2 regions of the Streptomyces malachitofuscus genome follow, and region 2 is predicted to be linked to the other one. Evidence: riboswitches for the same ligand, from Rfam matches in the RefSeq annotation. Region 2 holds a riboswitch; the other holds the start of a gene.
The links. A riboswitch is a leader RNA that binds a small molecule or an ion and turns the genes downstream of it on or off. The one in region 2 is predicted to bind glycine.
Positions count from the first base shown of each region.

Region 1 (15,135 bases), on a different contig from region 2:
AACGAGGAGAAGCCGCTCGGTACCGCCGGGAGCGTCAAGAATGCCGAGGAGGCGCTCAAGGACGACGCCTTTCTCGTCATCTCCGGCGATGCCCTCACCGACTTCGACCTCACCGAGCTGATCAATTTCCACAAGGAAAAGGGCGCCCTCGTCACGGTCTGCCTGACCCGTGTGCCCAACCCGCTGGAATTCGGCATCACGATCGTGGACGAGGAAGGCAAGGTCGAGCGCTTCCTCGAGAAGCCGACCTGGGGACAGGTCTTTTCCGACACCGTGAACACCGGCATCTACGTCATGGAGCCGGAGGTCTTCGACTACGTCGAGGCCGATGTGCCCGTCGACTGGTCCGGCGACGTCTTCCCGCAGCTCATGAAGGAGGGCAAGCCGATCTACGGCTACGTCGCCGAGGGCTACTGGGAGGACGTGGGCACCCACGAGAGCTATGTGAAGGCCCAGGCGGACGTCCTGGAAGGCAAGGTCGACGTCGACATCGACGGCTTCGAGATCTCTCCGGGCGTCTGGGTCGCCGAGGGCGCCGAGGTCCACCCCGACGCCGTCCTGCGCGGGCCGCTGTACATCGGCGACTACGCCAAGGTCGAGGCGGGCGCGGAGATCCGCGAGCACTCGGTCGTCGGATCCAACGTCGTCGTCAAGAGCGGTGCCTTCCTGCACAAGTCCGTTGTCCACGACAACGTGTACGTCGGGCCGCACAGCAATCTGCGCGGCTGCGTCGTCGGCAAGAACACCGACATCATGCGGGCCGCGCGGATCGAGGACGGCGCCGTCATCGGCGACGAGTGCCTCATCGGTGAAGAATCGATCGTCCAGGGCAATGTGCGGGTCTACCCGTTCAAGACCATCGAGGCCGGTGCCTTCGTCAACACCTCGGTGATCTGGGAGTCCAGGGGACAGGCGCACCTCTTCGGCGCCCGCGGGGTCTCCGGCATCCTGAACGTCGAGATCACCCCCGAGCTCGCCGTCCGACTTGCCGGCGCCTACGCGACGACCCTGAAGAAGGGCTCGACCGTCACCACGGCCCGCGACCACTCCCGAGGCGCCCGCGCCCTGAAACGGGCGGTCATCTCCGCGCTGCAGGCCAGCGCCATCGACGTACGGGACCTGGAGAACGTGCCCCTGCCCGTGGCGCGGCAGCAGACCGCGCGGGGCAGCGCGGGCGGCATCATGATTCGCACCACTCCCGGGGTGCCGGACTCCGTCGACATCATGTTCTTCGACGGGCAGGGCGCCGACCTGTCGCAGGGCAGCCAGCGGAAGCTGGACCGGGTGTTCGCCCGGCAGGAGTACCGGCGTGCCTTCCCGGGTGAGATCGGGGACCTGCACTTCCCGGCGAGCGTCTTCGACTCGTACACGGGGTCCCTGCTGCGCAACGTCGACATCACCGGCATCGCGGAGTCCGGGCTCAAGGTGGTCGTGGACGCGTCCAACGGAAGCGCCGGCCTGGTGCTGCCGAGCCTCCTCGGCAAGCTGGGCGTCGACTCGCTGACCATCAACCCGGGCCTGGACGAGTCCAGGCCGACCGAGACGGCCGACATGCGGCGCTCCGGGCTGGTCCGGCTCGGGGAGATCGTGGCGTCCTCCGGAGCCGCGTTCGGCGTGCGGTTCGACCCCGTCGGCGAGCGGCTGTCGCTGGTCGACGAGAAGGGGCGGATCGTCGAGGACGACCGGGCGCTGCTCGTGATGCTCGACCTCATCGCCTCCGAGCGGCGCAGCGGCCGGGTCGCGCTGCCGGTGACCACCACGAGGATCGCCGAGCAGGTGGCGGCCTATCACGGCACGCAGGTCGAGTGGACGACCACCTCGCCCGACGACCTCACCCGCGTGGGCGGCGAGGAAGGCACGATCTTCGGCGGCGACGGCAAGGGCGGCTTCATCGTCCCGGAGTTCAGCAGCGTCTACGACGGCACGGCGGCCTTCGTACGGCTCATCGGGCTGGTCGCGCGCACCCAGCTCACGCTCAGCCAGATCGACGCGCGCATCCCGCGGGCGCATGTGCTCAAGCGGGACCTGGCGACCCCGTGGGCCGTCAAGGGCCTGGTGATGCGGCGGGTCGTGGAGGCGGCCGGGGACCGCTTCGTGGACACCACCGACGGCGTGCGGGTGGTGGAGGCGGACGGCCGCTGGGTGATGGTGCTGCCCGACCCCGCCGAGGCGGTCACCCATCTGTGGGCCGAGGGCCCCGACGACGCCTCCGCGCAGGCGCTGCTGGACGAGTGGTCGGCCGTCGTGGACAGCGCCGGACGGTAGAAGGAGCGGTACGTGTGCGTGCCGGACAAGTGTCCCCAAGGGGGCCTGTCCGGCACGCCGGTAGGGCCGTTCGGAGGTAGGGGCCGCGGCGTGCGACGATGTGCCGCATGCCGCAGCAACCCCCCGTTCGGAGCACACCCGCGCGGCCCGCGCGCCCGGACGCCTCCATGTCGTTGATCACCAACGTCATGGACCACAGCCTCGACGACGGCTACGCCGAGGCCGCCGCGCGGAAGAAGGCCGACGGGGACGGCGGTCTGCCGAAGACCCTCAGGGCGAAGCTCGGCCTCGCCGTCGGCCTGGTGCTGGCGGCGCTGATCGTGACCGTCGGTGCCGCGCAGGCCCGGGTGGAGGCTCCCGCCGTCGCCAAGGAGCGCGAGGAGCTGATCGACCGGATCGACGAGGAGACCGAGGCCGCGGACCGGCTCGAGGACAGTGTCGACGAACTGCGCGCGGACGTGGGCGCCCGGCAGCGCGAGGCGCTCCGGCACAGCGGTGGAAACGACCGGTCGGCCCTGGTGGGCATGCTGTCGGGCGCCACCGCGGTGCACGGGCCCGGGGTGCGGCTCGTGGTGAACGACGCCGAGGACGCGAGCGCGGGCGGTGACGGCGACGCCCGGTCGACCTCGGGGTTCTCCGACACCGGGCGGGTCCGTGACCGTGACATGCAGCGGGTGGTCAACGGCCTGTGGGAGTCCGGTGCCGAGGCCGTCTCGATCAACGGGCAGCGGCTGACCGCCCTGTCGGCGATCAGGGCCGCGGGAGACGCGATACTGGTGGACAACAGGCCGCTGGTGCCGCCGTACACGGTGCTCGCGGTGGGGGACGGCGGGCGGCTCAGCGAGCGCTTCCAGAACAGCGCGGACGGACTGTACTTGCACGCCCTGCAGGAGAACTACGGCATCAGGACCGCGATCTCCGCGGAGGACGACGTCCGGCTGCCCGCAGCACCGAGTGTGACCGTACGTACCGCACAGCCGATAACCGAGAAGGGCACATCGTGATCGCCGTACTGGGCCTCGTCGTGGGAGTCGTGGCCGGACTGTTGGTCCGGCCCGAGGTTCCGGCGGTCGTCGAGCCTTACTTGCCGATCGCCGTCGTCGCGGCGCTCGACGCCGTGTTCGGAGGGCTGCGGGCCATGCTCGACGGGATCTTCGACGACAAGGTCTTCGTCGTGTCGTTCCTGTCGAACGTGGTCGTCGCCGCGCTGATCGTGTTTCTCGGCGACAAGCTCGGCGTGGGGGCCCAGCTGTCCACGGGCGTGGTGGTCGTCCTCGGCATCCGTATCTTCTCCAACGCCGCGGCGATCCGCCGGCACGTGTTCCGGGCGTGAGGCCGATGAGTGAGCACGAGCACGACGAGTCCACGCGCCCGGCGGTGTCCCGGCCCAGGACCGCTCCCGAGGAGCCGTCCCCGGCCGGCCTGCGCAGGGAGCTGCCCGCGGAGGTACCCGCGTCGGCCCCCGCGCCCTCGGAGGAGGGCGTGACGCAGGAGCCGGCCGGGCCGGATCTGACCGGACGGCAGCGGCTGGCGAAGGGGCTGTGGCCGCCGCGGATCACCCGTGCCCAACTCATCGTCGCCCTGCTTCTGTTCGGTCTGGGATTCGGACTGGCCGTCCAGGTGGCCTCGAACAGCGACGGCGACAGTGCGCTGCGCGGGGCACGTCAGGAAGATCTCGTGCGCATCCTCGATGAACTCGACGACCGCACAGAGCGTCTTGAGGACGAGAAGCAGGGCCTCGAGAAGCAGCGCGACGAGCTGGAGAACAGCTCCGACCAGGCGGAAGAGGCCCGCAAGCAGACGATCGAGAAGGAACGGCAACTCGGCGTCCTCGCGGGCACCGTGGCCGCGCAGGGGCCGGGGATCACGATGACCATCGAGGACCCGAAGGGAACGGTCGAGTCGGACATGCTGCTCGACGCCGTCCAGGAGCTGCGCGCGGCCGGTGCCGAGGCGATTCAGGTCAACGGTGTGCGGGTGGTGGCGAGCACCTATCTGACGGATTCGGGCGGCGGGATCGCGGTGGACGGGAACAAGATCACCGCGCCCTATCGTTTCAAGGTCATCGGCAAGCCGCAGGACCTCGAGCCGGCGCTCAACATCCCCGGAGGCGTGGTGCAGACTCTCGAGAAGGAACAGGCCACCGTTACCGTGGAGCGGTCGAGCAAGATCGTTGTGGATGCCTTGCGGGCGGTGAAGCGGCCTGACTACGCTCGGTCGTCCTCCCGGTGAACCGGGGGTGCATGGGGGACGTCCGGCCAGGGCATGAGGTTGCGGGGGGTCGGCGCACCGAATGGGTGGTGCGTGGTGGAAACTGTCTGGCGGAGGCGGACGTTGTGAAGATGTCCGGGTCGGCCAATGTGTTCAGTCAGGGTTCGTCCTGCCCCACGGGCGGGTCTGTTTCGGTCAAGGGGAATCGCCCGTGAAGTTGTTTGCGAAGTTGTTCGGCAAGAGCGCGCGGCGAGAGGACAGCGACAACGCGACCGCTCGTCATCGCGCACAGCCTGATGCGGAAGGTCAGCGTCCGCTGTTTCGGGACCAGCTGGGTCAGGGCGCGCCGTCCGTTGACCCTGCGCAGTCGGGCGGCATAGGTTTTGGACAGCCGTCGACCTCAGGTACGGGCGGGGGGTTCTCCGACCCGTACGCGTCCCAAGCCCCCGGTGGGCAGCCGCGGCAGGAGGATCCGTCCATGTCGGCCCTGGTGTGTACGAGGTGCGGTAACCGCAACGCGGAGAACAGCCGCTTCTGCTCCCACTGCGGTGCGCCGCTGAGGCCCGGAGTGGCCCCGGAGCGCCCCTCGGAGACGACGTCCACGATCTCGATCTCCGGCCTCGAGGCCTACGACGCCGAGGCCACCGGCCAGACGCCGATGCCGACGCTCTCTCCGGAGGCGCAGGCGGCCGTCGACGCGCTGCCGATGGGTTCGGCGCTCCTGGTCGTGCGCCGCGGGCCGAACTCGGGCAGCCGCTTCCTGCTGGACGGCGACCTGACCACGGCCGGGCGTCACCCGCAGAGCGACATCTTCCTGGACGACGTGACGGTCTCCCGGCGGCATGTGGAGTTCCGCCGCAGCCCGGACGGCTCGTTCACGGTCGCCGACGTCGGCAGCCTGAACGGCACGTACGTCAACCGTGAGCGGATCGACCAGGTCGCCTTGTCCAACGGTGACGAGGTGCAGATCGGCAAGTACCGGCTGGTCTTCTACGCGAGCCAGCGGAGCTACTGACCTCCCCGGATTCCGTCCGGGGACTCCAGGGAAGGTCCATGCCTCAGACACCGAGCGGCGGTGCCGGCCACGGCGCCGCCGCCGCGGACACCGGACTGATGAGCATCGGCGCGGTGCTTGGCGTGCTGCGTGAGGAATTTCCCGAGGTCACCATCTCCAAGATCCGCTTCCTGGAGTCGGAAGGGCTGATCGAGCCGCAGCGGACCCCGTCGGGGTACCGCAAGTTCAGCGCCGGGGACATCGAGCGCCTCGGCCATGTGCTGAGGATGCAGCGGGACCACTATCTGCCGCTCAAGGTGATCCGGGAGCACCTGGCGGCCATGGAGCGCGGGGAGGCCGTCGGGCTGCCCGCGCTGAGCCGTCCGGGTGACGGGGACGCCGATCCGGAGCCGGCCGCCGAGGACGGGCCCACGACGGCCCGCATCGGCCGCGCTCAGCTGCTCGCGGCCGTCGGCGCAGGAGAGCCCGAGCTCGCCGAGTGGGAGTCCTACGGGCTGCTCACTCCGGTCGAGGACGGGGTGTACGACGCCGAGGCGGTCACCGTCGCCGGTCTCATCACCGAGCTGGGGCGGTTCGGCATCGAGCCACGCCACCTCAGGGCGATGAAGGCCGCCGCCGACCGGGAGGCGGGCCTGGTGGATCAGGTGGTTGCCCCGCTGCGCCGCCACCGGAACCCGCAGACGCGGGCGCACGCCCAGGCCCGTACGAAGGAGCTGGCCGGCCTCGCGGTGAAGCTGCACGCGGCGCTGCTGCAGTCGGCGCTCGGGGTACGGCTGCCGTGAGCCACCGGATCAGGAGGCCGGATCGGGCACCCGTTCCCTGCCCGACTACCCAAACGTCCCGGGCACGGCCTAGGGTTGCTGTGTGAACGAGCTCGATGTCGTAGGTGTCCGGGTCGAGATGCCCTCCAACCAACCGATCGTGCTGTTGCGTGAAGTGGGCGGCGACCGCTACCTCCCCATCTGGATCGGACCGGGGGAGGCGACGGCCATCGCCTTCGCCCAGCAGGGCATGGCACCCGCACGGCCGCTGACCCACGACCTGTTCAAGGACGTGCTGGAGGCTGTCGGACAGGAGCTCACGGAAGTGCGCATCACCGATCTGCGCGAGGGCGTCTTCTACGCCGAGCTGGTCTTCGCCAGCGGGGTCGAGGTGAGTGCCCGTCCCTCCGACGCCATAGCGCTGGCCCTGCGCACGGGCACGCCGATCTACGGCAGCGACACGGTGCTCGACGACGCCGGGATCGCCATCCCGGACGAGCAGGAGGACGAGGTGGAGAAGTTCCGCGAGTTCCTCGACCAGATCTCGCCGGAGGACTTCGGGACCAGCAACCAGTGACCGAGGGCGACCGGCGCCGCATCAACCGGCCGCGAGGGCCCCGGCGGAAGGCATTCGGCTAGCCTTTCCCCACGGTGGGGCACGGGAAACCACTCTTAGGGTGATTATCACTCGGCGTGCCGAGTGTGGCGATCGTTGACGCACCCTTGGTGACTGCCTACCGTCGAGGAGGCAGGTCAAGGACGGAGGTCGGCGTGAGAAGCAGCGGCGACGGTACGGCTGGGGGTGCCCCCGAACCCGGTTTCGGGGCGAGCGGGCCGTATCCTCCCCAGAGCTCGCGGCTCCGCGTGGGCGGGGCGTATCCGGTGCAGAGCAGCCCGATCGATCACGTTCCGCAGTGGCCGACGGCGGTGCCGGACGGCGGAGGGGCGGCGGCCATGGCGTCCGAGGAGATCGGCTACCGGGGTCCCACGGCCTGCGCGGCCGCCGGCATCACCTACCGGCAGCTCGACTACTGGGCCCGCACCGGACTGGTCGAGCCCAGTGTGAGACCGGCCCATGGGTCGGGGACACAGCGGCTGTACAGCTTCCGCGACGTCGTCGTCCTGAAGATCGTCAAGCGGTTCCTGGACACCGGTGTCTCACTGCAGAACATCCGCACCGCCGTTCAGCATCTGCGCGAGCGCGGCTTCAGCGACCTGGAGCGCATGACGCTGATGAGCGACGGAGCCACGGTCTACGAGTGCACCTCGCCCGACGAGGTGCACTCGCTGCTCCAGGGCGGCCAGGGCGTCTTCGGCATCGCGGTGGGCGTGGTGTGGCGGGACGTCGAGAGCGCGCTCTCGCAGCTGCACGGGGAGCGCATCGACACCGGCGAGACCCTGGTCGGCCACAACCCGATGGACGAGCTGGCGCGCCGGCGCAACAAGGCCGTCTGAGAGCCCCTGAGTGAAGAGGGCAATGTCAGTGGCGTAGGGCAGCATCGGACATGTGAGATCCGCGCCCACGATCCTGCATCTCGACATGGATGCCTTCTTCGCCTCGGTGGAGCAGGCGTCCAAGCCGAGCCTGCGCGGGAAGGCCGTCGTCGTGGGCGGGCTCGGTCCCCGGGGTGTGGTCGCCACGGCCTCGTACGAGGCCCGGGTCTTCGGTGTCCACTCGGCGATGCCCATGTCCCAGGCCCGGCGGCTCGCGCCGAACGCCGCGTACCTGGTGCCGCGGTTCGCCCTCTACCGGTCGATCAGCGAGCAGGTGATGAAGCTGCTGCGGGCCCTGTCGCCCCTGGTGGAGCCGCTCAGCCTGGACGAGGCGTTCGTGGACCTGGAGGCCGGTGGCACCGCCTGGGACGAGCGGTCGGCCCGCCTGGCCGGAGCCAAGCTCCGCGCGGACATACGGGAGGTCACGGGGCTCACCGGGTCGGTGGGGCTGGCGGCCTCCAAGATGCTGGCGAAGATCGCGTCGGAGCAGGCCAAGCCGGACGGGCTGGTACTCATCGAGCCGGGGACGGAGCGGGCGCTGCTGGGGCCGCTGTCGGTCCGCACCCTGCCGGGCGTGGGGCCGGCCACGGGAGACCACCTGCGCCGGGCCGGTATCCACACGGTCGACGAGCTCGCCGAGGCGGGGGAGGACGAGCTCGTACGGCTGCTGGGCAAGGCGCATGGGCATGCGCTGTTCGCCATGGCCCTGGCCCGGGACGAGCGGCCCGTGGTGGCCGAGCGGGAGACCAAGTCGGTGTCGGTCGAGGACACCTACGACGTGGACATCCACGACCGGGTGCGGGTGGGGACGGAGGTGCAGCGGCTCGCCGACCGGTGCGTGCGCAGACTGCGGGGGGCGGGCCTGTCGGGCCGGACCATCGTGCTGAAGGTGCGGCGGTACGACTTCTCCACGCTCACCCGGTCCGAGACCCTGCGGGGGCCCACCGACGATCCGGCCGTCGTGCGGGAGGCGGCGGCACGGCTGCTGGACTCGGTCGACACCACGGGCGGGGTGCGTCTGCTGGGGGTCGGGGTCAGCGGACTGGCCGACTACACACAGGAGGACCTGTTCGCGCAGGCCGCCGGCGGGCGCGAGGAGGATCCGGTCCGCGAGGAACCCGAGGCCGCGCCCGCCGCCGAGGGGCCGGCGCCCGCCGAGCGGCGCTGGCCCGCGGGACACGACGTACGGCATGCCGTGCACGGCCACGGCTGGGTGCAGGGCAGCGGGCTGGGCCGGGTCACGGTGCGCTTCGAGACCCCCGACTCGGGCCCGGGCCGGGTGAAGACCTTCCGCGTCGACGATCCGGCCCTGGAACCGGCGGAGCCGCTGCCGCTGGTGTCACGCGGACCGGAGGAGGGCGAGGGCGTGAAGGCGGGCGGAGGGGCCGGGCCGGAGAGCGGGTGAGCGGGACGGGTCAGGCCTGATGGTCCTTCCCCGCGAGGTCGCCGAAGTCGCGGTCCGGAAGGGGCGGAGGGGCGGCGATGTCCAGACCGTAGTGGTGGTAGAGCTGGAGCTCCTGCTCGGGCGAGAGATGACGGCCCACGCCGAAGTCGGGAGCGTCCTTGATCAGAGCCCGTTCGAACGGCACGTGGAGGGCGCCGTCGATCAGTTCGCTGGGCTCCAGCGGGACGAAGGCGTCCCTGCTGAACAGGCCGGTGCGTATCGCCGCCCACTCGGGAACACCGGTGGCGTCGTCGAGGTACACCTCGTCGATCGTGCCGATCCTGGTTCCGTTGCGGTCGAACGCCTTGCGGCCGATCAGGTGGCGCGGATCGATGTCGGTCTGCACGGGCCCTCCACTGGTTGCAAACTCATCCGTAAGCACTACAAAAAGGCACAATCGACGGTGCGGCCACTCGAGGCCCCCGTGCTGTGCTCGCTGGTACCCTGGCAATCGGCCGCTGACCCCGTGCGGGAGAGTCCTCCGGACACCATCGGAGGCGCCGAAGGAGCAAATCCTCCCCGGAATCTCTCAGGCACACGTACCGCACGGACGAGGTCACTCTGGAAAGCAGAGCGGGTGTCGACGGCTTCCGCTCTCACCGACGGTGAAAGCCGGATTCCTTCGGGCGGTCCGGTGAAGCTCTCAGGTCGAGATGACAGAGGGGGAGGCCGTCCGGGCACCTGCGCCGTGGTGCCCCTCGAAGGTCGTCGGACCAGGAGGCCTCCTCAATGACCGCCCCTCGCACCCCGCTCTCCGAGCTCGAACAGGGAATCCCCTTCGAGCAGCGCCACATCGGCCCCGACCACGAGGCCCGGGCCAAGATGCTCGCCCAGGTCGGGTACGGCTCGCTGGACGAGCTGACGGCCGCCGCCGTGCCGGATGTCATCAAGAACGCCGACGCGCTGGACCTGCCGGGTGCGCGGAGCGAGGCCGAGGTGCTGGCCGAGCTGCGTGAGCTGGCCGACCGCAACCAGGTGCTCGGCTCCATGATCGGTCTCGGGTATTACGGCACCTTCACCCCGCCCGTCATCCTGCGCAACGTGATGGAGAACCCCGCCTGGTACACGGCGTACACGCCGTACCAGCCCGAGATCTCCCAGGGCCGGCTCGAGGCGCTGCTGAACTTCCAGACCGTGGTCGCCGAGCTCACCGGCCTGCCGACCTCCGGTGCCTCCCTGCTCGACGAGGGCACCGCCGCCGCCGAGGCGATGGCGCTGTCCCGGCGCATGGGCAGGAACAAGAAGGGCCTGTTCCTGGTCGACGCGGACGCCCTTCCGCAGACGATCGCCGTGATGGAGACCCGCGCCGAGCCGACCGGCGTCGAGGTCGTCGTCGCCGACCTGAGCGACGGCATCCCCGCCGAGCTCGCCGAGCGCGACATCAACGGCGTACTGATCCAGTACCCGGGCGCCTCCGGTGCCGTACGCGACATCAAGCCGCTGATCGACCAGGCGCACGAGCTGGGCGCGCTCGTCACCGTCGCCGCCGACCTGCTCGCCCTCACCCTGCTGAAGTCGCCCGGTGAGCTGGGCGCGGACATCGCCGTCGGCACGACGCAGCGCTTCGGTGTGCCGATGGGCTTCGGCGGACCGCACGCCGGCTACATGGCCGTGCAGGAGAAGATGGCACGCAGCCTGCCCGGGCGGCTCGTCGGCGTCTCCGTCGACGCCGACGGGCACAAGGCCTACCGTCTCGCCCTCCAGACCCGTGAGCAGCACATCCGCCGCGAGAAGGCCACCAGCAACATCTGCACCGCCCAGGTGCTGCTCGCCGTCATGGCCGGGATGTACGCCGTCTACCACGGCCCGGAGGGTCTGCGGCTGATAGCCCGGCGCACCCACCGGTACGCCACGGTCCTCGCCGAGGGGCTGCGGGCCGGCGGAGCCGAGATCGTGCACGGCTCCTACTTCGACACGCTGACCGTGCGCGTCCCCGGGCGGGCTGCCGAGGTTGTCGCCGCCGCCCGCGACAACGGCGTCAACCTGCGCCTCGTCGACGGCGACCTGGTCTCGATCGCCTGCGACGAGACCACCACCCGGGACCGGCTGGCCGCCGTGTGGAGCGCCTTCGGTGTCGAAGGAGACGTCGAGGCGCTGGACGCGGCCGCGCGGGACGCGCTGCCGGACGCCCTGCTGCGCACCGACGAGTACCTGACGCACCCCGTCTTCCACCAGCACCGCTCGGAGACGGCGATGCTGCGCTATCTGCGCCGGCTCGCCGACCGCGACTACGCGCTGGACCGCGGCATGATCCCGCTGGGCTCCTGCACCATGAAGCTCAACGCGACCACGGAGATGGAGCCGGTCACCTGGCCCGAGTTCGGGCAGCTGCACCCGTTCGTGCCCGCCGAGCAGGCTCAGGGCTACCTCACGCTCATCCGCGAGCTGGAGGAGCGTCTCGCCGAGGTCACCGGCTACGACACGGTCTCCCTCCAGCCCAACGCGGGCTCCCAGGGCGAGCTGGCCGGCCTGCTCGCGGTACGCGGCTACCACCGGGCCAACGGCGACGAGCAGCGCACCATCTGTCTCATCCCGTCCTCCGCGCACGGCACCAACGCGGCGAGCGCCGTGATGGCCGGCATGAAGGTCGTCGTCGTGAAGACGTCCGACGACGGCGAGGTCGACGTCGCGGACCTGCGGGCCAAGATCGCGCAGTACCGCGACGAGCTCGCCGTGCTGATGATCACCTACCCCTCGACGCACGGTGTGTTCGAGGAGCACGTCGCCGACATCTGCGCCGAGGTCCACGAGGCCGGCGGCCAGGTGTACGTGGACGGCGCCAACCTCAACGCGCTGGTGGGTCTGGCCAAGCCCGGCCACTTCGGCGGCGATGTCTCCCACCTGAACCTGCACAAGACCTTCTGCATCCCGCACGGCGGCGGCGGTCCCGGCGTCGGCCCGGTCGGCGTGCGGGCGCACCTCGCCCCCTACCTGCCGAACCACCCGCTCCAGCCCGAGGCGGGGCCGGAGACGGGCGTGGGGCCCATCTCGGCGGCGCCGTGGGGCTCTGCGGGCATCCTGCCCATCTCCTGGGCGTACGTCCGGCTCATGGGCGGCGAGGGCCTGAAGCGGGCCACGCAGGTGGCCGTGCTCAGTGCCAACTACATCGCCAAGCGTCTCGAGCCGCACTACCCGGTGCTCTACACCGGACCCGGCGGGCTGGTCGCACACGAGTGCATCATCGACCTGCGCCCGCTGACCAAGGCGACCGGCGTCAGCGTGGACGACGTGGCCAAGCGCCTGATCGACTACGGCTTCCACGCCCCGACGATGTCGTTCCCCGTGGCCGGCACCCTGATGATCGAGCCCACCGAGTCCGAGGACCTGGCCGAACTCGACCGGTTCTGCGAGACGATGATCGCGATCCGCGCCGAGATCGAGAAGGTCGGCTCCGGCGAGTGGCCCGCGGACGACAACCCGCTCCGCAACGCCCCGCACACCGCCGCGGCGCTCGGCGGGGAGTGGGAGCACGCGTACGACCGCGAGGAGGCCGTCTTCCCGGCAGGGGTGAGCGCCGCCGACAAGTACTGGCCGCCGGTCCGCCGGATCGACCAGGCCTTCGGCGACCGCAACCTGGTCTGCTCCTGCCCGCCGCTGGACGCCTACGAGGACTGACGTGCGCCGAAGGGCCCCGCTCCACGCCGGAGCGGGGCCCTTCGGCATGTGCGGCCGCGGGGGCCCGTCAGGCCGGATACGCGTGTGTCTGTGTGGCCTTGACCGCCGCCCAGACGGGTGCGCCCGGATGCAGATCGAGTTCGGCCGCGGCGACCGTGGTGAGGTCGGCGGCCAGGGAGAGTTCCCCGGTGAGCTCCGCGCGGATCTGGTCCCCGTGGCTCTCCAGCCCGGCGACCGCGCAGTGCCACAGGTTGCGGGCGCTGGACCCGGTGGGCCGTTCCCGGTGGAGCGTCACCGCGCCGGGCGGGAACGCCACGAACGCCGGCCCGGAGAGGTCCTCGGTGGTGCTGACGGCCGGGCCCGCGTCGAGCCGTACGGTGTGGCCGGCGGCCTGCCCGCGGTACAGGTTGAGGCCGACCAGCTGGGCGATGTACTCGGTGCGCGGGTGACGGGCGATGTCGGACGGAGTGCCCTCCTGCACGATCCGGCCCCGCTCCACGACGACCAGACGGTCGGCCAGCACCATGGCGTCCAGCGGGTCGTGCGTGACCAGGACCGCGACGGCCTCGAAGGCGGCCAGATGACGGCGCAACTGTGCGCGCACCTCCAGCCTGGTGCGGGCGTCCAGAGCGGCGAGCGGTTCGTCCAGGAGCAGCAGCCGGGGGTGGGTGGCCAGGGCGCGGGCGAGCGCCACGCGCTGGGCCTGTCCGCCGGAGAGGTGCCGCGGCTTGGTACCGGCCTGCTCCGCCAGCCCCATGCGGTCCAGCCACTCGGCGGCACCGGCCCGCGCCTCCCTCTTGCGGGCGCCCCTGCAGCGCGGTCCGAAGGCCACGTTGTCCAGGGCGGTCAGATGCGGGAAGAGCAGGTAGTCCTGGAAGACGACGCCCACCGGACGTGACTCCGGCGCCGTCCGGTGCAGGTCGGTGCCGTCGAGCCGCAGGTGACCCGCGGCCAGGGGAGCGAGGCCCGCCAGGGCGCGCAGGGCCGTCGTCTTGCCGGCGCCGTTCGGGCCCAGCAGGGCGACGACGTCGCCGGGCGCGGCGGTCAGCGCCATGTCGAGGCGGAAGGAGCCGCGCTCCACGACGAGCCGCGCGTCCAGCCCGGCGGCGGGCACGGGTCCGGAGTGCGCGGTCTCGGGATGCTTCGGCATGGTCTCAGACGGCCCTCATCCAGCGGTCCCGCAGCCCGGCCAGTACGGCGACGGACACCGCCAGCAGGACCAGGCTGAGCGCGATCGCGGCGGCCGGGTCGTTCTGCAGGGCGAGGTAGACCGCCAGCGGCATGGTCTGGGTGCGGCCGGGGAAGTTCCCGGCGAAGGTGATCGTGGCGCCGAACTCGCCGAGGGCGCGGGCCCAGGCGAGGACCGCACCGGCCGCGATGCCGGGGGCGACCAGCGGCAGCGTGACCCGGCGGAAGGCGGTGAAGCGGGAGGCGCCCAGCGTGGCGGCCGCCTCCTCGAAGCGCGGGTCGGCGGCCCGTAGCGTGCCCTCGACGCTGATGACGAGGAAGGGCATCGCCACGAACGTCTCGGCGAGGACGACGCCCGTGGTGGTGAACGGCAGGGTGATGCCGAACCAGGCGTCGAGCCACTGGCCGACGACGCCGTTGCGGCCCAGCGCGAGCAGCAGGGCGACGCCGCCCACCACCGGAGGCAGGACGAGCGGAAGTGTCACCAGGGCGCGGACCAGGCCCCGGCCGGGGAAGTCGGTGCGGGCCAGCAGCCAGGCCAGCGGGACGCCGACGACCAGGCTCAGCGCGGTCGCCGTCGTGGCGCACAGCAGCGACAGGCGCAGCGCCTCCCACACCTCCGGGCTGGTCAGCTGCTCCGGGAGGCTGCGCCAGGGGGCGCGCAGGAGCAGGGCGAGCAGAGGCACCAGGAGGAACGCCAGGCCGAGCAGGGCGGGCAGGAGGAGGGCGAGAGGGACACCGTGGCCGGGGGCGCGGTCACGGGGCTTCCGGGCAGCTTCCCGGCGCGTGCTCATGGCGCGAGGAACCCGGCCGCGCCCAGCACCTTCCGGCCCTCCGGAGACGTCACCAGTGTCACGAACGCCTTCGCGGCCTCGGGGTTGGGCGCGTCGTCGAGCCGGGCGATGGGATAGTCGTTGACGGCCTCGGCGGACTCCGGGAACTCCACGCCCTCCACCTTGTCACCGGCGGCCTGCACATCCGTGCGGTACACGACGGCGGCGTCCGCCTCCTTCAGCCGGACCTTCGTCAGGGCGCTCTTGACGTCCTGCTCATAGGAAGCGGGGGACAGCTTGACGCCGCCGGCCGTGAGTGCGGTCCGCGCGGCGGCGCCGCAGGGGACCGTCGTGTCGCACAGCACGACC
Region 1 covers NZ_JBVIGA010000009.1:250,280-265,414, reverse strand. The annotation lists gene ACZ44S_RS16090 (sugar phosphate nucleotidyltransferase) at 1-2,265, shown strand, start outside; gene ACZ44S_RS16085 (DUF881 domain-containing protein) at 2,373-3,269, shown strand; gene ACZ44S_RS16080 (small basic family protein) at 3,266-3,598, shown strand; gene ACZ44S_RS16075 (DUF881 domain-containing protein) at 3,604-4,497, shown strand; gene ACZ44S_RS16070 (FHA domain-containing protein) at 4,559-5,491, shown strand; gene ftsR (transcriptional regulator FtsR) at 5,530-6,273, shown strand; gene ACZ44S_RS16060 (bifunctional nuclease family protein) at 6,356-6,829, shown strand; gene ACZ44S_RS16055 (MerR family transcriptional regulator) at 7,024-7,707, shown strand; gene ACZ44S_RS16050 (DNA polymerase IV) at 7,760-9,151, shown strand; gene ACZ44S_RS16045 (PRC-barrel domain-containing protein) at 9,162-9,536, opposite strand; glycine riboswitch at 9,650-9,745, shown strand; gene gcvP (aminomethyl-transferring glycine dehydrogenase) at 9,920-12,805, shown strand; gene ACZ44S_RS16035 (ABC transporter ATP-binding protein) at 12,873-13,955, opposite strand; gene ACZ44S_RS16030 (ABC transporter permease) at 13,960-14,787, opposite strand; gene modA (molybdate ABC transporter substrate-binding protein) at 14,784-15,135, opposite strand, start outside.
Region 1: it holds a riboswitch for glycine, as region 2 does, so the genes downstream of both, gcvP (aminomethyl-transferring glycine dehydrogenase) here and gcvT (glycine cleavage system aminomethyltransferase GcvT) in region 2, are expected to answer to the same signal.

Region 2 (15,135 bases):
ACGCTGTCCCGCACGTCCGCCGAGCGTCGCGGCGGCGCCCGAGCAGACGCCGATGACGGCACCCACGACGAGGCCGATGAGCATCGACACGACACCGACGAGCAGGGTCTGACGAGCCCCGACGAGCCATCGGCTGAAAAGGTCGCGTCCCAGGTGGTCCAGGCCGAACCAGTTCCCGCTTCGCATGCCGACGAATTCACCGCGGTTGGGGAACACATCACCGCGCCAGGTCTGAGCGGTGGGTGCGTATGGGGCGATCCACGGTCCGATGAGCGCGACGACGACGAACAGAGCGATGATCACCGCGCCGATGACGGCCATCTTGCTCGCCCGGAGCCGGCGCATCGCCTCACGCCACAGGCTGGCACCACTGGTGACCTCGGTGGTCTGCATCAGCTCCGCGAGCCGGTCGATCTTGTCGGCCTTCTTGGTCACAGTCGTCACGTCAGTGCACCCGCACTCTCGGGTCGATGATGCTGTACGCGATGTCGACCAGAAGGTTGATGAGGACGTAGACCATCGCGATGAAGAGAATGAACCCGACGAGCACTGGGTAGTCACGGCCATCGATCGCCGTGCGAATGAAGGAGCCGATGCCGCCGAAGTCGAACACGGACTCGGTGAGCACCGCGCCGGACAAGAGGCTGCCGGTCAGCAGACCGACGGCCGTGATCACCGGAAGCAGCGCGTTGCGCAGCACATGGCGGCCACGTACCACACGCTTCTCGAGCCCCTTGGACTCGGCGGTACGCACGTAATCCTCACCCAGCACTTCCAGCACACTCGCTCTGGTCATGCGGACGATCACGGCGAGAGGGATGGAAGCCAGTGCGACAGCGGGCAGGATCAGATGCCAGATGGCGTCCCAGCTCGCGTCGAACTCGCCGGTCAGCAAACCGTCGAGAACCGCGAACCCGGTCACCTCGGTCGCGTTGATACCGGTGGTGAGTCGGCCCGAACTCGGGAACATGCCCAACTGAACGGAGAAGACCGACCTCAGCAGGATGGCGAGGAAGAACACCGGTATGCAGATGCCGACGAGCGACGTGGACACCGAGGCCACGTCGATCCAGCCACCGCGGCGCTTGGCCGCCAGGTATCCGAGCGGGATGCCGATGAGCACAGCGATGAGGATCGCGGCGATGCTGAGTTCCACTGTCGCCGGGAACCGCAGGGTGAACTCGTCCCACACCGGCTGTCCGGTCTGAGTGGAGGTTCCCAGGTCGAGTTCGAAGATGCGCTTGAGAAAGCGCCAGTACTGAACGTAGACGGGCTGGTCCAGCCCGAGCGCACGGTTGATGCGCGCCACTTCGGCCGCAGTGGCCTTCTCCCCCAGGATCGCTGAGGCGGGTCCACCGGGCAGCCGGTCGAGCCAGAGGAAGAGCAGAACCGACAGACCGAGCAGCGTGGGTATGAGCTGGAGCAGTCTTCGTACGACGAGACGCAGCACCCCGCATGCCCCTTTCTTGCGTGGTTTCTTACATGAATGGACCCGCCCGGCCGCCGAGTTGCGGCGGCCGGGCGGAACCCCCCGTTTCAGTTCACCTGCCGGTCAGGCTCCTACTTGAAGGAGGCCTCGGAGAAGACTTCCTGCGTCAGCGGGGAGACGTTCGGCGGGTTCACGTTCTTGGCGAACGCGATGGCCGGCGGGGAGGAGGAGACCGGGACACCCGGGAGGTAGTCCATGATGGCCTCGTTGGCCTTCTCGTAGGCGGCGGTGCGCTCGTCGCCCACGAGCTCCGAGCCGGCGTTCACGGCGTCGAAGACCTTCTTGTCCTTGAAGCCCCACTGCTTGTCGTACTCGGCGAACCAGGTACCGATGAAGTTGTAGCCGTCGTTGAAGTCACCGGTCCAGCCGAGCATGTGCAGGGCGCAGGAGCCCGCCTCGGTGGCGTCCAGGTAGTCCGGGGCCCACTTCATGGCCTTGGGCTTGACGGTGATGCCGGCCTTCTCGAGGTCGGCCTTCATCAGCTCGAACAGGTCCTGCGGGGCAGGCATGTACGGGCGGGTGACCTCGGTCGGGTAGCAGAACTCGATCTCGAGCTTCTCTTCACCGGCCTTCTTGAGGAGGCTCTTCGCCGCGGCGGTGTCGAACGGGTACTGCTTCACGTTCTTGGAGTAGCCCGCGATGGTGTCCGGCATGAACTGGTCGGCGACCTTGCCGCCCTCGGGCAGCTGTGTCTTGACCAGGTTCTCCTTGTCGATCGCCTGCGCGATCGCCTGACGGACTTCCTTCTTCTTGAGGGCCTTGTTGGCGCTCTGGCTCATGCCCACGTAGAAGAGGTTGAAGACGCCACGGGTCGGGACCACGAAGCCCTTGTCCTCGAGGGACTTGACGTCGGCCGGGGCGACGAGATCGTAGCCGTCGATGTCACCGGCTTCGAGCGCCTGGCGGCGCGTCTGCTCGTCGGAGATGGTGCGGAAGACCAGGTTCTTGATCTTCGCCTTGTCGCCCCAGTAGTCGTCGAAGCGCTCAAGGGTGACTTCCTTGTTGCCCTTGTTCCACTTCGTGATCTTGTACGGGCCGGTACCGGCGACCGTGCCGGCCTCCTGGCTGTACTTGGGGTACGTGATGGCGTCACCCTTGGCGGACGCGTCCTGCTTCTTGTACTCCTCGATGGCCTTCGGGGAGTGGATCGCGAGGGCGTTGAGGGAGAAGCCGCCAGGAAGGTTGGCGGAGGGCTTCTTGACCTCGATGACGGCGGTGTTCTCGTCCTTCGCGGTGCAGGACTTGTAGTTCGCCTCGGGCGTCTCGGGGTCTTCGTTCTTCTTGAAGCCGCCCATGACGGTCTGCCAGTAGTAGGAGACCGCGCTGGACTGGTAGGTGCCCGTCCAGTTGAACCAGTGGTCGTAGTTGGCGCAGACGGCCGCGGCGTTGAACGCCTCGCCGTCGTGGAACTTCACGCCCTTGCGGAGGTTGAAGGTCCAGACGGTGCCCTCGTCGTTGCTCGACCAGGTCTCGGCGAGGCCGCCGACCAGCTTGGTGCCGCCGGACTCGTGCTCGAGCAGGGCCTCGAACGCCTGACGCGTCACACGGAAGGTTTCGCCGTCACTCGCGAGGGCAGGGTCCAGGGAACCCGGGTCACCGGCACCGGCGAAGACAAAGGTGTCCTTCCCGCCGTCGCTCTTGTTGTCACTGTCCCGCTCGCTGGAGCAGCCCGTGGCAATCAGACCGACCGCCACCGCGGCCGTGATCGCCCGAGCGACTCGGGACTTGGGTATGCGCATATTGGGGCCACTCCGGGTCCGCTATGTGGATGCATCTTGACCGGCCGAACACTACAGACGTTCGCAGTCAGTCAGGAACAGTCCGGATAGCGGTGATACCTACCTGAGATCTGAACACTTGACATATGGGATGCTTCAGGCACCCCGCCGTCGACTTTTAACCCCCCGGACACAAAATCCGGCGTTCACAGGGCTGTTCGGAGAGCATCCGGCGACGTGAAGAAGGGGTGAAACCGCAGGTGACAGGGGGTCAACGGGTCGTCGCTCCACGCACATGGCCGAAAATCTGACGTGAAATCAGCGCCGGTCGCACCGGGCTCCGCCCTCGCCGGCGCCCGTGTCCACGTGGTGGACACGGTGACGCTGAGTCAGCATGAGCCGAAGGACGGTGGGGGGTGACCCCGGGATCAGGGATCCTGCCCGGTCAGCGGTGCTGCGCGGGCGGGTATCCGTACCCCGGGGCGGACGGCTGGACCGCGCCGTGCGCCTCCCGGTCGTAGAAGGGGCGGGCGTTGACGCGCAGCCACATCACGACCGGGTCGTGCTCGTCGGACATCGCGACCGTCGACACGGGCAGCCCGTCCGGGACCGCGCCCAGCGACTGCTGCATCATCGCGCGCACCGCGTCCACGGCGGGCGGGGAGGTGTCGTACACGTCCAGGCCGATGGCGAGGTACGGGGCGCCCAGCGCGGGCTGCACCCAGGCGCGGCGCAGGGCGCGGACGGCCGGGGTGCGGTGGGCGTTCTGCGCGAGGAGGGCGTAGAACTGCGGGATCTCGATGGCCGGTTCGGACAGCCGCAGCGGTCCGGCGGGCCGGCGGTCCAGTCCGCCGGCGATCCGGCGCAGGTCCAGCCAGGGGATGCCGACGCCGCCGCCCGGGGCGTGCGGATTGAGCCAGAGTCCGTAGCGGTCGGGGAAGAGGGCGCGGGCCACCTCGAGGCCGTCGACCACCTCGTACGACCGGTTCCAGCCGCTGGCGGACAGCTCCTGGGCGGAGGTGACGCAGGGCGCGTAGCCGAAGCCGTCGACGTCCATGTTCCCGTACTGGGCGTCCGGGGAGCCGGCCTGGCCGTGCCACAGCAGCATCCAGACCTGGCCGGTCGAAGGGGTCGCGAGAGCGCGCAGCAACGCCTCATAGGCGTCGTAACGCCCGGGCGTCACCTGGCGCAGCATGTGCTCGACCTGCCCGGCCGCCGCGGTGCCAGCGCTCACTTTGTATCGCCCCTCCGTAACACACCTCGCCAGCGAACGAACCTAGCTTAAGCCGACGGCCTCCGGCGGTCTGCGTTCAGTGCGCGGCAGGGGCCGCGTCCCCGGACGGTCACGGGTGGCGTTGGTAGAAGGGGGTGACCCGGGTGCGCATCCAGTCCGCCACCGGGTCCTGGGCCAGGTCCATCAGGATCAGGTTGACCGGCCAGCGGGTCGGGGTGCGGCCCAGGGCCCGCCCCAGGGCGTCCAGGGGCAGGGCGCGGGCGTCGCCCTCCGCGTGGGCCAGTTCCACGCCGACGAACAGGACCGGGTCCGCGGTCTCGATCGCGGCCAGGCAGCGGCGGGCGGTCGTCACGACGCCGATGGAGTCGAACTCCTCCGAGGCCGCGCCGAGGAAGTCCACCGGGTCGTCCTGCCAGTCGGGCTCGAACAGCCGGACCCGGCCGCCGCTCGCCGGGCCGTCCAGCGGGCCGCGTCCGGCCCGGCACAGTTCGGCGACGGCGCCCGGCGGCAGCGGCGCGGAGACCACGCCGCCGGGGTTCACCGCGATCCCCGCCTGCGGCGGCAGGCCGCGGGCGAACTCCACGGCGGGGGCGATCGTGTACGACATGTGGGAGCCGACGACCTGCCGGAACTGTTCCTCGGAGCTGAAGACGGGGACGTAGGCCTGGCCGTCGATCTCCATGGTGGGCAGGTCCAGCGGGCCGCTGTGCGGGCCGCCGCCGTTCGGCAGCGGGACCCAGACGAAGCTGCGGCCCAGCACCTCGATGATCCTGGCCCCCGCGGAGGGGACGCCGAGGGAGGCGGAGAGCACCTCCTCCAGCTCGTTACCGGGCCATCCGCCGTGCGGATGGGGGTGCGTCCGGTCCGAGAATTCCGCCGGGAAGTCCATCTTTCGCCTACCGCCTGCCTGGAACCACTGCTGTGGCTGAAAAGGCTATCGGGTCAGCCCGCGAAGCCGATCCGGTGCAGCGCGTCCACCGCGTCCCGGTCGATCAGCACCGCCGAGCCGCAGCCCGCCGGCACCCGGCCGCGCCGCACCGCGCGCAACAGCCGGTCGCTCGCCGCGCGGTGGCGCCGGAAGGCGTACCGGGAGACTCCGCGTCCGCGCTCGCGCTGGCCGGCCAGGGCCTGCTGCGGGGTGACGTCGAGCAGCAGCAGATGCAGGCTCGCGCCCCGGCGCCGGGCCTCGCGGGCCAGCCAGCGCCGCACCCAGGCCTGCGTGCCGCAGTCGTGGACGACGACCGGGCCGCCGGCGCGCAGTGCGCGGCGCAGCCCCGCGTAGTGGGCGAGGCGGACCAGCGGGCGGTACACGGCGTACGGCAGGAACCGCGGCATGCGGCGGTCCCAGCGGTCGCGGGTGTCCTGGGAGTCGACGCGGGTGCCCCGCACCGTGCGCCGCATCAGCGTGGATTTGCCGCTGCCGGGCAGTCCGGTGACCACGACGAGGTCGCGGGGTCCGAAGAGCAGCGCGCGCGGGCTGCGGCCGGCGCGTGCCCGCAGATCGCGGACGACGGGCGCCGGCAGTGCGCCGCGTGCCCGGCCGGCCCGAGCGGGCGGCTGCGCGGGCAGCGCGGCGCCGGTGGTGGTGGCGCACGCCGTGGTCCTGTTCACCGTGATGGTCCTCCCCTGGGGCCAGGTACGAGTCCCGTCCCCGCCGAGTGTAAAGAGAAGGTAATGCCAGGTGTCTCTCGTTTCCGTGCCTTTCGTGAAACAGGCCTGTCACAGCTCCCTGTGACCGTGCCCGCACATCCTGTGCACCCCAGGGAAGGGTCCCCCTGCCGGACCCCGGCGATGCGTGCAATGATGTGCGCGCCAACTGCATACCGGCCGTTTGAATCCGCGCGGGAGAGTCCCCGGCACCGTGTGCCGCCGGGGCGCCGAAGGAGCAAGTCCCTCCCTTGAATCTCTCAGGCACCGTTACCGCGTGGGCGAGGCACATCTGAAAAGCGGGCCGCTGCAGCCGTGCTCCAGCGACCCCACCCAAGGTGCAAGCCGTGACTCCTCCCCGGTACGGGCGGTCATGGCGAACCTCTCAGGTTCCGATGACAGATGGGGAGGATTTGCCCTCGCCTTCTCCCACGCTGGTATGAACTCGCGCGGGAGGGACCCCCATCGCCTCTGGGAGACCGACCGATGAGCAGTACCGAACCCCGCCGGACCGCGCTCGATGCCCTGCATCGGTCGCTCGGCGCGACGATGACCGACTTCGCCGGCTGGGACATGCCCCTGCGCTACGGCTCCGAGCGCGACGAGCACAACGCCGTGCGCACCCGGGCCGGCCTCTTCGACCTCTCGCACATGGGCGAGATCACCGTCGCCGGCCCGCAGGCCGCCGCCCTCCTCGACCACGCCCTGGTGGGCAACATCGGGAGCGTGAAGCCCGGCCGCGCCCGGTACACCATGATCTGCCGCGAGGACGGCGGCATCCTGGACGATCTGATCGTCTACCGGCTCGGCGAGACCGAGTTCATGGTCGTCGCCAACGCCTCCAACGCCCGGACGGTGCTCGACGCGCTGGTCGAGCGCTCGGCCGGTTTCGACGCCGAGGTCCGCGACGACCGCGACGCGTACGCGCTGCTCGCCGTGCAGGGCCCCGAGTCCCCGGCGATCCTCGCGTCGCTCACCGACGCCGATCTGGACGGTCTGAAGTACTACGCCGGTCTGCCCGGTACGGTCGCCGGTGTCCCCGCGCTCATCGCCCGCACCGGCTACACCGGCGAGGACGGCTTCGAGCTGTTCGTGAAGCCGGAGCACGCGGTCGAGCTGTGGCAGGCGCTGACCAAGGCCGGCGAGGAAAAGGGCCTGGTCCCGTGCGGGCTGTCCTGCCGGGACACGCTGCGCCTGGAGGCGGGCATGCCGCTGTACGGCAACGAGCTGAGCACCGACCTCACGCCCTTCGACGCCGGTCTGGGCCGGGTGGTGAAGTTCGAGAAGGAGGGCGACTTCGTGGGCCGCGCCGCCCTGGCCGAGGCCGCCGAGCGCGCCGCCGCGCAGCCGCCCCGCGTGCTGGTCGGCCTGGTCGCCGAGGGCCGCCGGGTGCCGCGCTCCGGGTACGCGGTCGTGGCCGGCGGCGAGGTGATCGGCCGGGTCACCTCCGGCGCCCCCTCCCCCACGCTGGGCAAGCCGATCGCGATGGCGTACGTCGACGCGGCGCACGCGGCGCCGGGCACCGAGGGCGTCGGCGTGGACATCCGCGGCAGCCACGAGCCGTACGAGGTCGTGGCGCTGCCGTTCTACAAGCGGCAGAAGTGACACCGTCGTAGGCAGCCCCCGGGCGGGGCACCGCACGCCCGAGCCGGCGCCCGCGTACCCGCTCAGCAGCGCTTTTCGCTGTCCCATCGTCATCAGCAGTCCCCCGCGTACAGGAGAATTCAGGCCATGAGCAACCCCCAGCAGCTGCGTTACAGCAAGGAGCACGAGTGGCTGACGGCCGCCGAGGACGGCGTGTCGACGGTCGGCATCACGGAGCACGCGGCCAACGCGCTCGGCGACGTGGTGTTCGTCCAGCTCCCCGAGGTCGGTGACACCGTGACCGCGGGCGAGACCTGCGGCGAGCTGGAGTCGACCAAGTCGGTCAGCGACCTCTACTCCCCGGTCAGCGGTGAGATCACCGAGGTCAACGAGGACGTGGTGAACGACCCTTCGCTGGTGAACTCCGCCCCCTTCGAGGGGGGCTGGCTGTTCAAGGTGCGTGTCGCCGACGAGCCGGCCGACCTGCTGACCGCCGCCGAGTACGACGCCCACATCGCGGGCTGAGGAGCCGTAGCCGCATGTCGCTTCTGAACACGTCCCTGCACGAGCTCGACCCGGCGGTGGCCGCCGCGGTCGACGCCGAGCTGCACCGTCAGCAGTCCACCCTCGAGATGATCGCCTCGGAGAACTTCGCCCCGGTCGCGGTCATGGAGGCCCAGGGCTCGGTCCTGACCAACAAGTACGCCGAGGGCTACCCGGGCCGCCGCTACTACGGCGGCTGCGAGCACGTCGACGTGATCGAGCAGATCGCCATCGACCGGGTGAAGGAGCTGTTCGGCGCCGAGCACGCCAACGTGCAGCCGCACTCGGGCGCCCAGGCCAACGCGGCCGCGATGTTCGCGCTGCTCAAGCCGGGTGACACGATCATGGGTCTGAACCTCGCGCACGGCGGGCACCTGACCCACGGCATGAAGATCAATTTCTCCGGCAAGCTCTACAACGTCGTCGCCTACCACGTCGGCGACGACGGACAGGTCGACATGGCCGAGGTCGAGCGGCTCGCCAAGGAGAACAAGCCGAAGCTGATCGTGGCCGGCTGGTCGGCGTACCCGCGTCAGCTCGACTTCGCCGCGTTCCGCCGGATCGCGGACGAGGTCGGCGCGTACCTCATGGTCGACATGGCGCACTTCGCCGGCCTGGTGGCCGCGGGCCTGCACCCGAACCCGGTCCCGCACGCCCATGTCGTGACGACCACCACGCACAAGACCCTCGGCGGCCCGCGCGGCGGTGTGATCCTCTCCACGGCCGAGCTGGCCAAGAAGATCAACTCCGCGGTCTTCCCCGGCCAGCAGGGCGGTCCGCTGGAGCATGTGGTCGCCGCCAAGGCGGTCGCGTTCAAGGTGTGCGCCTCCGAGGAGTTCAAGGAGCGCCAGCGCCGTACCCTGGAGGGCGCCCGCATCCTGGCCGAGCGTCTGGTCAAGGACGACGTCAGGGCCGTGGGCGTGGACGTGCTGTCCGGCGGCACGGACGTGCACCTGGTCCTGGTCGACCTGCGGAACTCGGAGCTGGACGGCCAGCAGGCCGAGGACCGGCTGCACGAGGTCGGCATCACCGTGAACCGCAACGCGATCCCGAACGACCCGCGCCCGCCGATGGTCACCTCGGGTCTGCGGATCGGCACCCCCGCCCTGGCCACCCGCGGTTTCACGGCCGAGGACTTCACCGAGGTCGCGGACGTGATCGCGGAGACGCTCAAGCCGTCCTACGACATCGAGGCGCTCCGGGCCCGAGTGACGGCACTCGCCGAGAAGCACCCGCTGTACCCCGGTCTGACGTAATTTTGTACGCTTTTCTTTGTACGGACATCCGGGGCATCGCGCACACTGGGTCGGTGAGCGCGGTGCCCCGCACCATGAACCGCAGGCGGACAGCGTCGTCCGCCGAACCCTTAGGAGTCCCCCCGTGGCCATCTCGGTCTTCGATCTCTTCTCGATCGGCATCGGCCCGTCCAGCTCGCACACGGTCGGCCCGATGCGGGCGGCCCGGATGTTCGCCCGGCGGCTGCGCAACGAGGACCTGCTGGACTCGGTCGCCTCGGTGCGGGCGGAGCTGTACGGCTCGCTGGGCGCCACCGGGCACGGCCACGGCACGCCCAAGGCGGTGCTGCTCGGCCTGGAGGGCGACTCGCCGCGCACGGTGGACGTGGAGTCGGCCGACGAGCGGGTGGAGAAGATCAAGGACGGTGGCCGGATCCGGCTGCTCGGCGAGCACGAGATCGCGTTCTCCTTCGACGACGACATGGTGCTGCACCGCCGCAAGGCGCTCCCCTACCACGCCAACGGGATGACGCTGTGGGCGTACGACGCCTCCGGCGCCGAGGTCCTGAGCCGGACGTACTACTCGGTGGGCGGCGGATTCGTCGTCGACGAGGAGGCGGTGGGCGCGGACCGCATCAAGCTCGACGACACCGTCCTGAAGTACCCCTTCCGCACGGGCGACGAGCTGCTGCGCCTCACCGAGGAGACGGGTCTGTCGATCTCCGCCCTGATGCTGGAGAACGAGCGCGCCTGGCGGTCGGAGGAGGAGATCCGCGCGGGGCTGCTGGAGATCTGGCGCGTGATGCAGGCCTGCGTCGACCGCGGCATGTCCCGTGAGGGCATCCTGCCGGGCGGTCTGAAGGTCCGCCGCCGTGCCGCGAACACCGCCCGCAAGCTGCGCTCGGAGGGGGATCCGCAGGCCCTGGCCATGGAGTGGATCACCCTCTACGCGATGGCCGTGAACGAGGAGAACGCGGCCGGCGGCCGGGTCGTCACGGCGCCCACCAACGGAGCGGCCGGCATCATCCCGGCCGTCCTGCACTACTACATGAACTTCGTGCCCGGCGCCGACGAGGAGGGCGTGGTCCGCTTCCTGCTCGCCGCGGGCGCCATCGGCATGCTCTTCAAGGAGAACGCCTCCATCTCCGGTGCCGAGGTCGGCTGCCAGGGCGAGGTCGGCTCCGCCTGCTCGATGGCGGCGGGCGCCCTCGCGGAGGTGCTGGGCGGATCACCGGAGCAGGTGGAGAACGCCGCCGAGATCGGCATGGAGCACAACCTCGGCCTGACCTGCGACCCGGTCGGCGGGCTGGTCCAGATCCCGTGCATCGAGCGCAACGGCATGGCCGCGGTGAAGGCGGTCACCGCGGCGCGGATGGCGATGCGCGGCGACGGCTCCCACAAGGTCTCCCTGGACAAGGTCATCAAGACGATGAAGGAGACCGGCGCGGACATGTCGGTCAAGTACAAGGAAACGGCCCGGGGCGGGCTGGCGGTGAACATCATCGAGTGCTGAACGGCATTCCGCGTCAACATGGTTGAAGCGGGGAATAAGACAACTCCCGTCCCCCCACGGCAATACACGGGAGACCCGCATGCTGCGTGGCATCGACGTGAGCTCGTACCAGTCCTCCTCGTACGACACGGACGGCCTTTCCTTCGTCTTCATCAAGGCGACGGAGGGCCGCTCGTATGTGAACCCCAAGCTCAGCGCCCAGACCAGGACCGGCAGGGAAGCCGGTCTGGTGGTCGGGTTCTATCACTTTCTCTGGCCGGGAAATCTCACCGCACAGGCCGAGTACTTCGTGAGCCAGGCTCCGGAGAAGGGGGGCGACATCCTCGCGGTCGACTGGGAGACGACGGGCGAGGGCTCGCACGCGAGCAACTCGGAGAAGGACCGCTTCATCCGCAAGGTGAAGGAGCTGCGTCCGAACAACAGAGTCATTCTGTATTGCAACAGGAATTTCTGGCTCAACGTCGATACGACGTCCTACGCCGGCGACGGTCTCTGGATCGCCGACTACGTCACCGCCGGGAAGCCCCGCATCAAGGCGAAGTGGCGCTTCCACCAGTACACCGACGACCCGCTGGACAAGAACGTCGCGGACTTCTCCAGCAGGTCGGCGCTGAAACAGTGGGCCGAGGACGCCTAGACCCGGGCGAGGGCGCCCCGGTCACGGCCCTCGGCCGGACTGTGGTGGACCTACTTGTTCAGGTGCGCCCAGAACTCGTCGAACGACAGGACCTTGTCGCCGTCCAGGTCGCGGGACTTGATCAGGGCCTCCGCGACCGCCTCGGTGACGTTCCAGTCCCCGCCCTGCGCCAGCGCGGTCTTGAACTCGGCAGCGGTGATGAACCCGTCCCCGTCCGTATCGATCCGCTCGAACTGCTTGCGCGCTTCCTCGATGTCCGCCACCGATCCGCCCCTCATCTCGTACTTTGCCGTCTTGCTGACGCAGGTCAGATTATCGGGCCGCCTGAGCCTCCAGTGCGGCGACCACCCACCCGAACTCCTCCTCGTGGGAGGACGGGGGTTCCACACCGTTCACGACCGCGGACAGCTCGCGGTAGCGGACGAGGCGCACGTCGGTCGCCGACGCGAGGCGTTCCCGTACGGCGGCCGGGTCGGCGTCGCCGATCAGCTCGCGCAGCACGGCGGCGGCACGCGGGGAGCCGGGGGCGACGCCGTCCTTCAGGGCACCCCCCGCGAGCTGGATCAGACGGCTCATGAACCACAGGGAACTGCCGGCGGGGACGTCCGGCCCCCGGTCCGCCGCGTTGAACTCGATCATCCTGCGCATCGTGGCCCGGAACTCCGGGTCCTGGATGAGCTCGGCCAGCTCCACCCAGGCGTCCACCTGGGCGGGGGTGGGGTCGTCGGGCAGGTCCGCCGCGGCGAAGCGCAGACGTTGGCGGATGTCGGGGTCCGCCGTGCCGATGCCCTCGAAGACCTCCGCCATGAAGTCGTCCAGGATGCGCCGGCGCTCTGCGGCGGACAGTCGGGCCAGTTTGTTCATGAGTGTCGTCTCCTCGGCGGTCGAGCCTCGTCGTGCCACGGTCGACAGCACCGCGCGGGTCACCTTCAGGGCCCGGATCTGCGCGTCCAGCGCGGTCACGTGCGCCTCCGCGACCTCCGCGACCGTCGTCTCGCCGGCCAGCACCCGGCGTACGTCGGCGAGGCCGAGGCCCAGCTCGCGCAGGGTACGGACCAGTTCCAGACGGGCGACGGAGCCGGCGTCGTAGAGCCGGTAGCCGCCCGCGGAGCGGGCCACCGGCGGCAGGGCGCCCTCGTCGGACCAGTAGCGGACGGTGCGCACGGACAGGCCGGTGGCACGGGCGAGCTCGCCGATGGTGAGACGTCCGGTGCCGTCTTCGATCATGTCTGCGAGTCTGGGCCTTCCAGTGGGTGGAGACTCAAGGAGCGGCTCGGTGGCGGACACTCTGCGGGACATTCTCGACTGACCGCGGCTGCGGCGGAGCGGCTGCTTGCAGTTGCGGCGGTCAGCGGTCCGGGGTGCGGATCTCGAACCAGGTGGTCTTGCCTCGGGGGAGGAGGTCGACGCCCCAGCGGTCGGCGAGTTTGTCGACGAGGAAGAGGCCCCGGCCGCTGATGTCCAGGTCCTGGACCGGCATGAGGCAGGGCAGTCCCCGGGACGGATCACGCACCTCGACGCGGATCCATCCGCGCCGGTGGCGCATACGGAGGCCGAAGACCCGGGCCCCGGTGTGGCGTACGGCGTTGCCGACGAGTTCGGAGACGAGCAGGACGGCGTCCTCGGCGGTCCTGGCGGTCAGACCCCAGTGGCGCAGGACGACGATCTGGACGAGCCGGCGTGCGGTGGCGGCGGACTCGGGACGGGACGGCAGCGGAACCTCTGCCTCCGTGGGGTCCCCGAACAACTCCAGTGCCTTCAGGGCGCGTTCGTCCTCGACCGTCGGCGACCAGCGCGACGCGGCCACGCGTCCGTCTCCCCGCGGCTGTTCCCTGCCATCCAGCCCCGCCATGCCCCCATCATGGCCGTCCGCGGGGCCCTCCGGGGCCGTTCCGGGGGAATACGCCCCCTGTGCGCTCCCGCCCGGCACCGGGCCCCCGGCATATGCGGATGGCACTTCGGCGTCGCCGAAAGCCTGCCCTACCTGCGGAAACGGCTCGCTCTCAGGCAATCGACGGGCTCCCTCGACACGAACGGCTTAAGGGTGCATCAAGGCTCCCACAATCCGCCCCATCGAGGGACCCGGATCAGACATCGCGTCAATTGCAAGAGGTCGAGGGGGAATTCACGGTGTCGTCAGAGGAACTTCGCCTTGCCGGGGCCCTCCTCGACGAAGCTGCGCATCCCGCGCTCGCGGTCCTCCGTGGCGAACAGGCCCGCGAACCAGTTGCGTTCCACGGCGAGGCCGGTGTCGATGTCCGTCTCAAGACCGGTGTCGACCGACTCCTTGGCCGCCCGCAGCGCGATCGCCGGGCCCTGGGCCAGCTTCGCCGCCCACGCGTGCGCCTGCGCGTAGACCTCGTCGGCGGGGACCACGCGGTCCACCAGGCCGAGCGTCAGCGCCTCGTCGGCCCGGACCTGGCGGCCCGTGAAGATGAGGTCCTTGGCCTTGGAGGGTCCGATCAGCCGGGCCAGCCGCTGGGTGCCGCCCGCGCCCGGGATCAGACCGAGCAGGATCTCGGGCTGGCCGAGCTTGGCGTTCTCCCCGGCGATGCGGTAGTCGGCGCAGAGCGCGAGCTCGCAGCCCCCGCCCAGCGCGTAGCCGGTGACAGCGGCCACGACGGGCTTGGGGATGCGGGCCACGGCGGTGAAGGAGTCCTGCAGGGCCCGGGACCGCGCGACCATCGCCGCGTGGTCCATGGCCTGCATCTCCTTGATGTCCGCGCCCGCCGCGAACACCTTCTCGCCTCCGTAGATCACCACGGCGCGCACGTCCTCGCGGCGCGTGGCCTCCTCGGCGAGTTCCTTCAGACGGTCCTGCGTGGCGACGTCCAGCGCGTTCATGGGCGGCCGGTCCAGCCGCAGCGTGCCGACGCCTTCGGCGACTTCGAGATGTACGGTCATGCTCCGCAGGTTAGCGGGCGTTCACACGCGGAGGCAGCACGGGTACGTGGCCGGCTCACATCCTGTGGCGAGGCCCTGACGCCCGCGCAGTGTCTCGTCAGGAGCGGCGAGCGCCTGTCACGGGCCGGTTCGGCGGGACCCGGGCGACTGACGCACCGGGCGGGGGCGTATGCCGGAACAGCCCCGTGCCGGGTGGGACCGGGCGCGGGGCTGTTCGTGTGCCTACTTCTTCCAGTCCTCCCAGGACATGTTCCAGCCGTTGAGGCCGTTGTCCGGGGCGACGGTGGCGTCGTTGGAGTTCTTGACGACCACCACGTCGCCGATCATGGAGTTCTCGAAGAACCAGGCGCCCGGCGCCTGCTTGTCCCAGCCTCCGCGCACGTCGCGCAGGCCGATGCAGCCGTGGCTGGCGTTGTAGTTGCCGAAGGCGCCGCCGCCCCAGTAGTTGCCGTGCAGGAAGGTGCCGGAGGTGGTCAGGCGCATGGCGTGCGGGACGTCCTTGATGTCGTACTCGCCGCCGTAGCCGACCGTCTCGCCGTTCATCCGGGTCACCTTCAGGCGCTCGCTGATCACCATCTCGCCGTTCCAGGTCTCCATGCCGGCCTTGCCGGTGGTGACGGGGATGGTCTTG
Region 2 covers NZ_JBVIGA010000040.1:10,978-26,112, forward strand. The annotation lists gene ACZ44S_RS36470 (ABC transporter permease) at 1-444, opposite strand, end outside; gene ACZ44S_RS36475 (ABC transporter permease) at 446-1,450, opposite strand; gene ACZ44S_RS36480 (ABC transporter substrate-binding protein) at 1,561-3,228, opposite strand; gene ACZ44S_RS36485 (enhanced serine sensitivity protein SseB C-terminal domain-containing protein) at 3,653-4,402, opposite strand; gene ACZ44S_RS36490 (enhanced serine sensitivity protein SseB) at 4,551-5,330, opposite strand; gene ACZ44S_RS36495 (AAA family ATPase) at 5,384-6,052, opposite strand; glycine riboswitch at 6,274-6,374, shown strand; glycine riboswitch at 6,375-6,500, shown strand; gene gcvT (glycine cleavage system aminomethyltransferase GcvT) at 6,575-7,693, shown strand; gene gcvH (glycine cleavage system protein GcvH) at 7,820-8,197, shown strand; gene glyA (serine hydroxymethyltransferase) at 8,212-9,471, shown strand; gene ACZ44S_RS36515 (L-serine ammonia-lyase) at 9,596-10,963, shown strand; gene ACZ44S_RS36520 (glycoside hydrolase family 25 protein) at 11,043-11,600, shown strand; gene ACZ44S_RS36525 (EF-hand domain-containing protein) at 11,651-11,863, opposite strand; gene ACZ44S_RS36530 (helix-turn-helix domain-containing protein) at 11,913-12,827, opposite strand; gene ACZ44S_RS36535 (ATP-binding protein) at 12,949-13,557, opposite strand; gene ACZ44S_RS36540 (enoyl-CoA hydratase/isomerase family protein) at 13,737-14,504, opposite strand; gene ACZ44S_RS36545 (L,D-transpeptidase) at 14,727-15,135, opposite strand, start outside.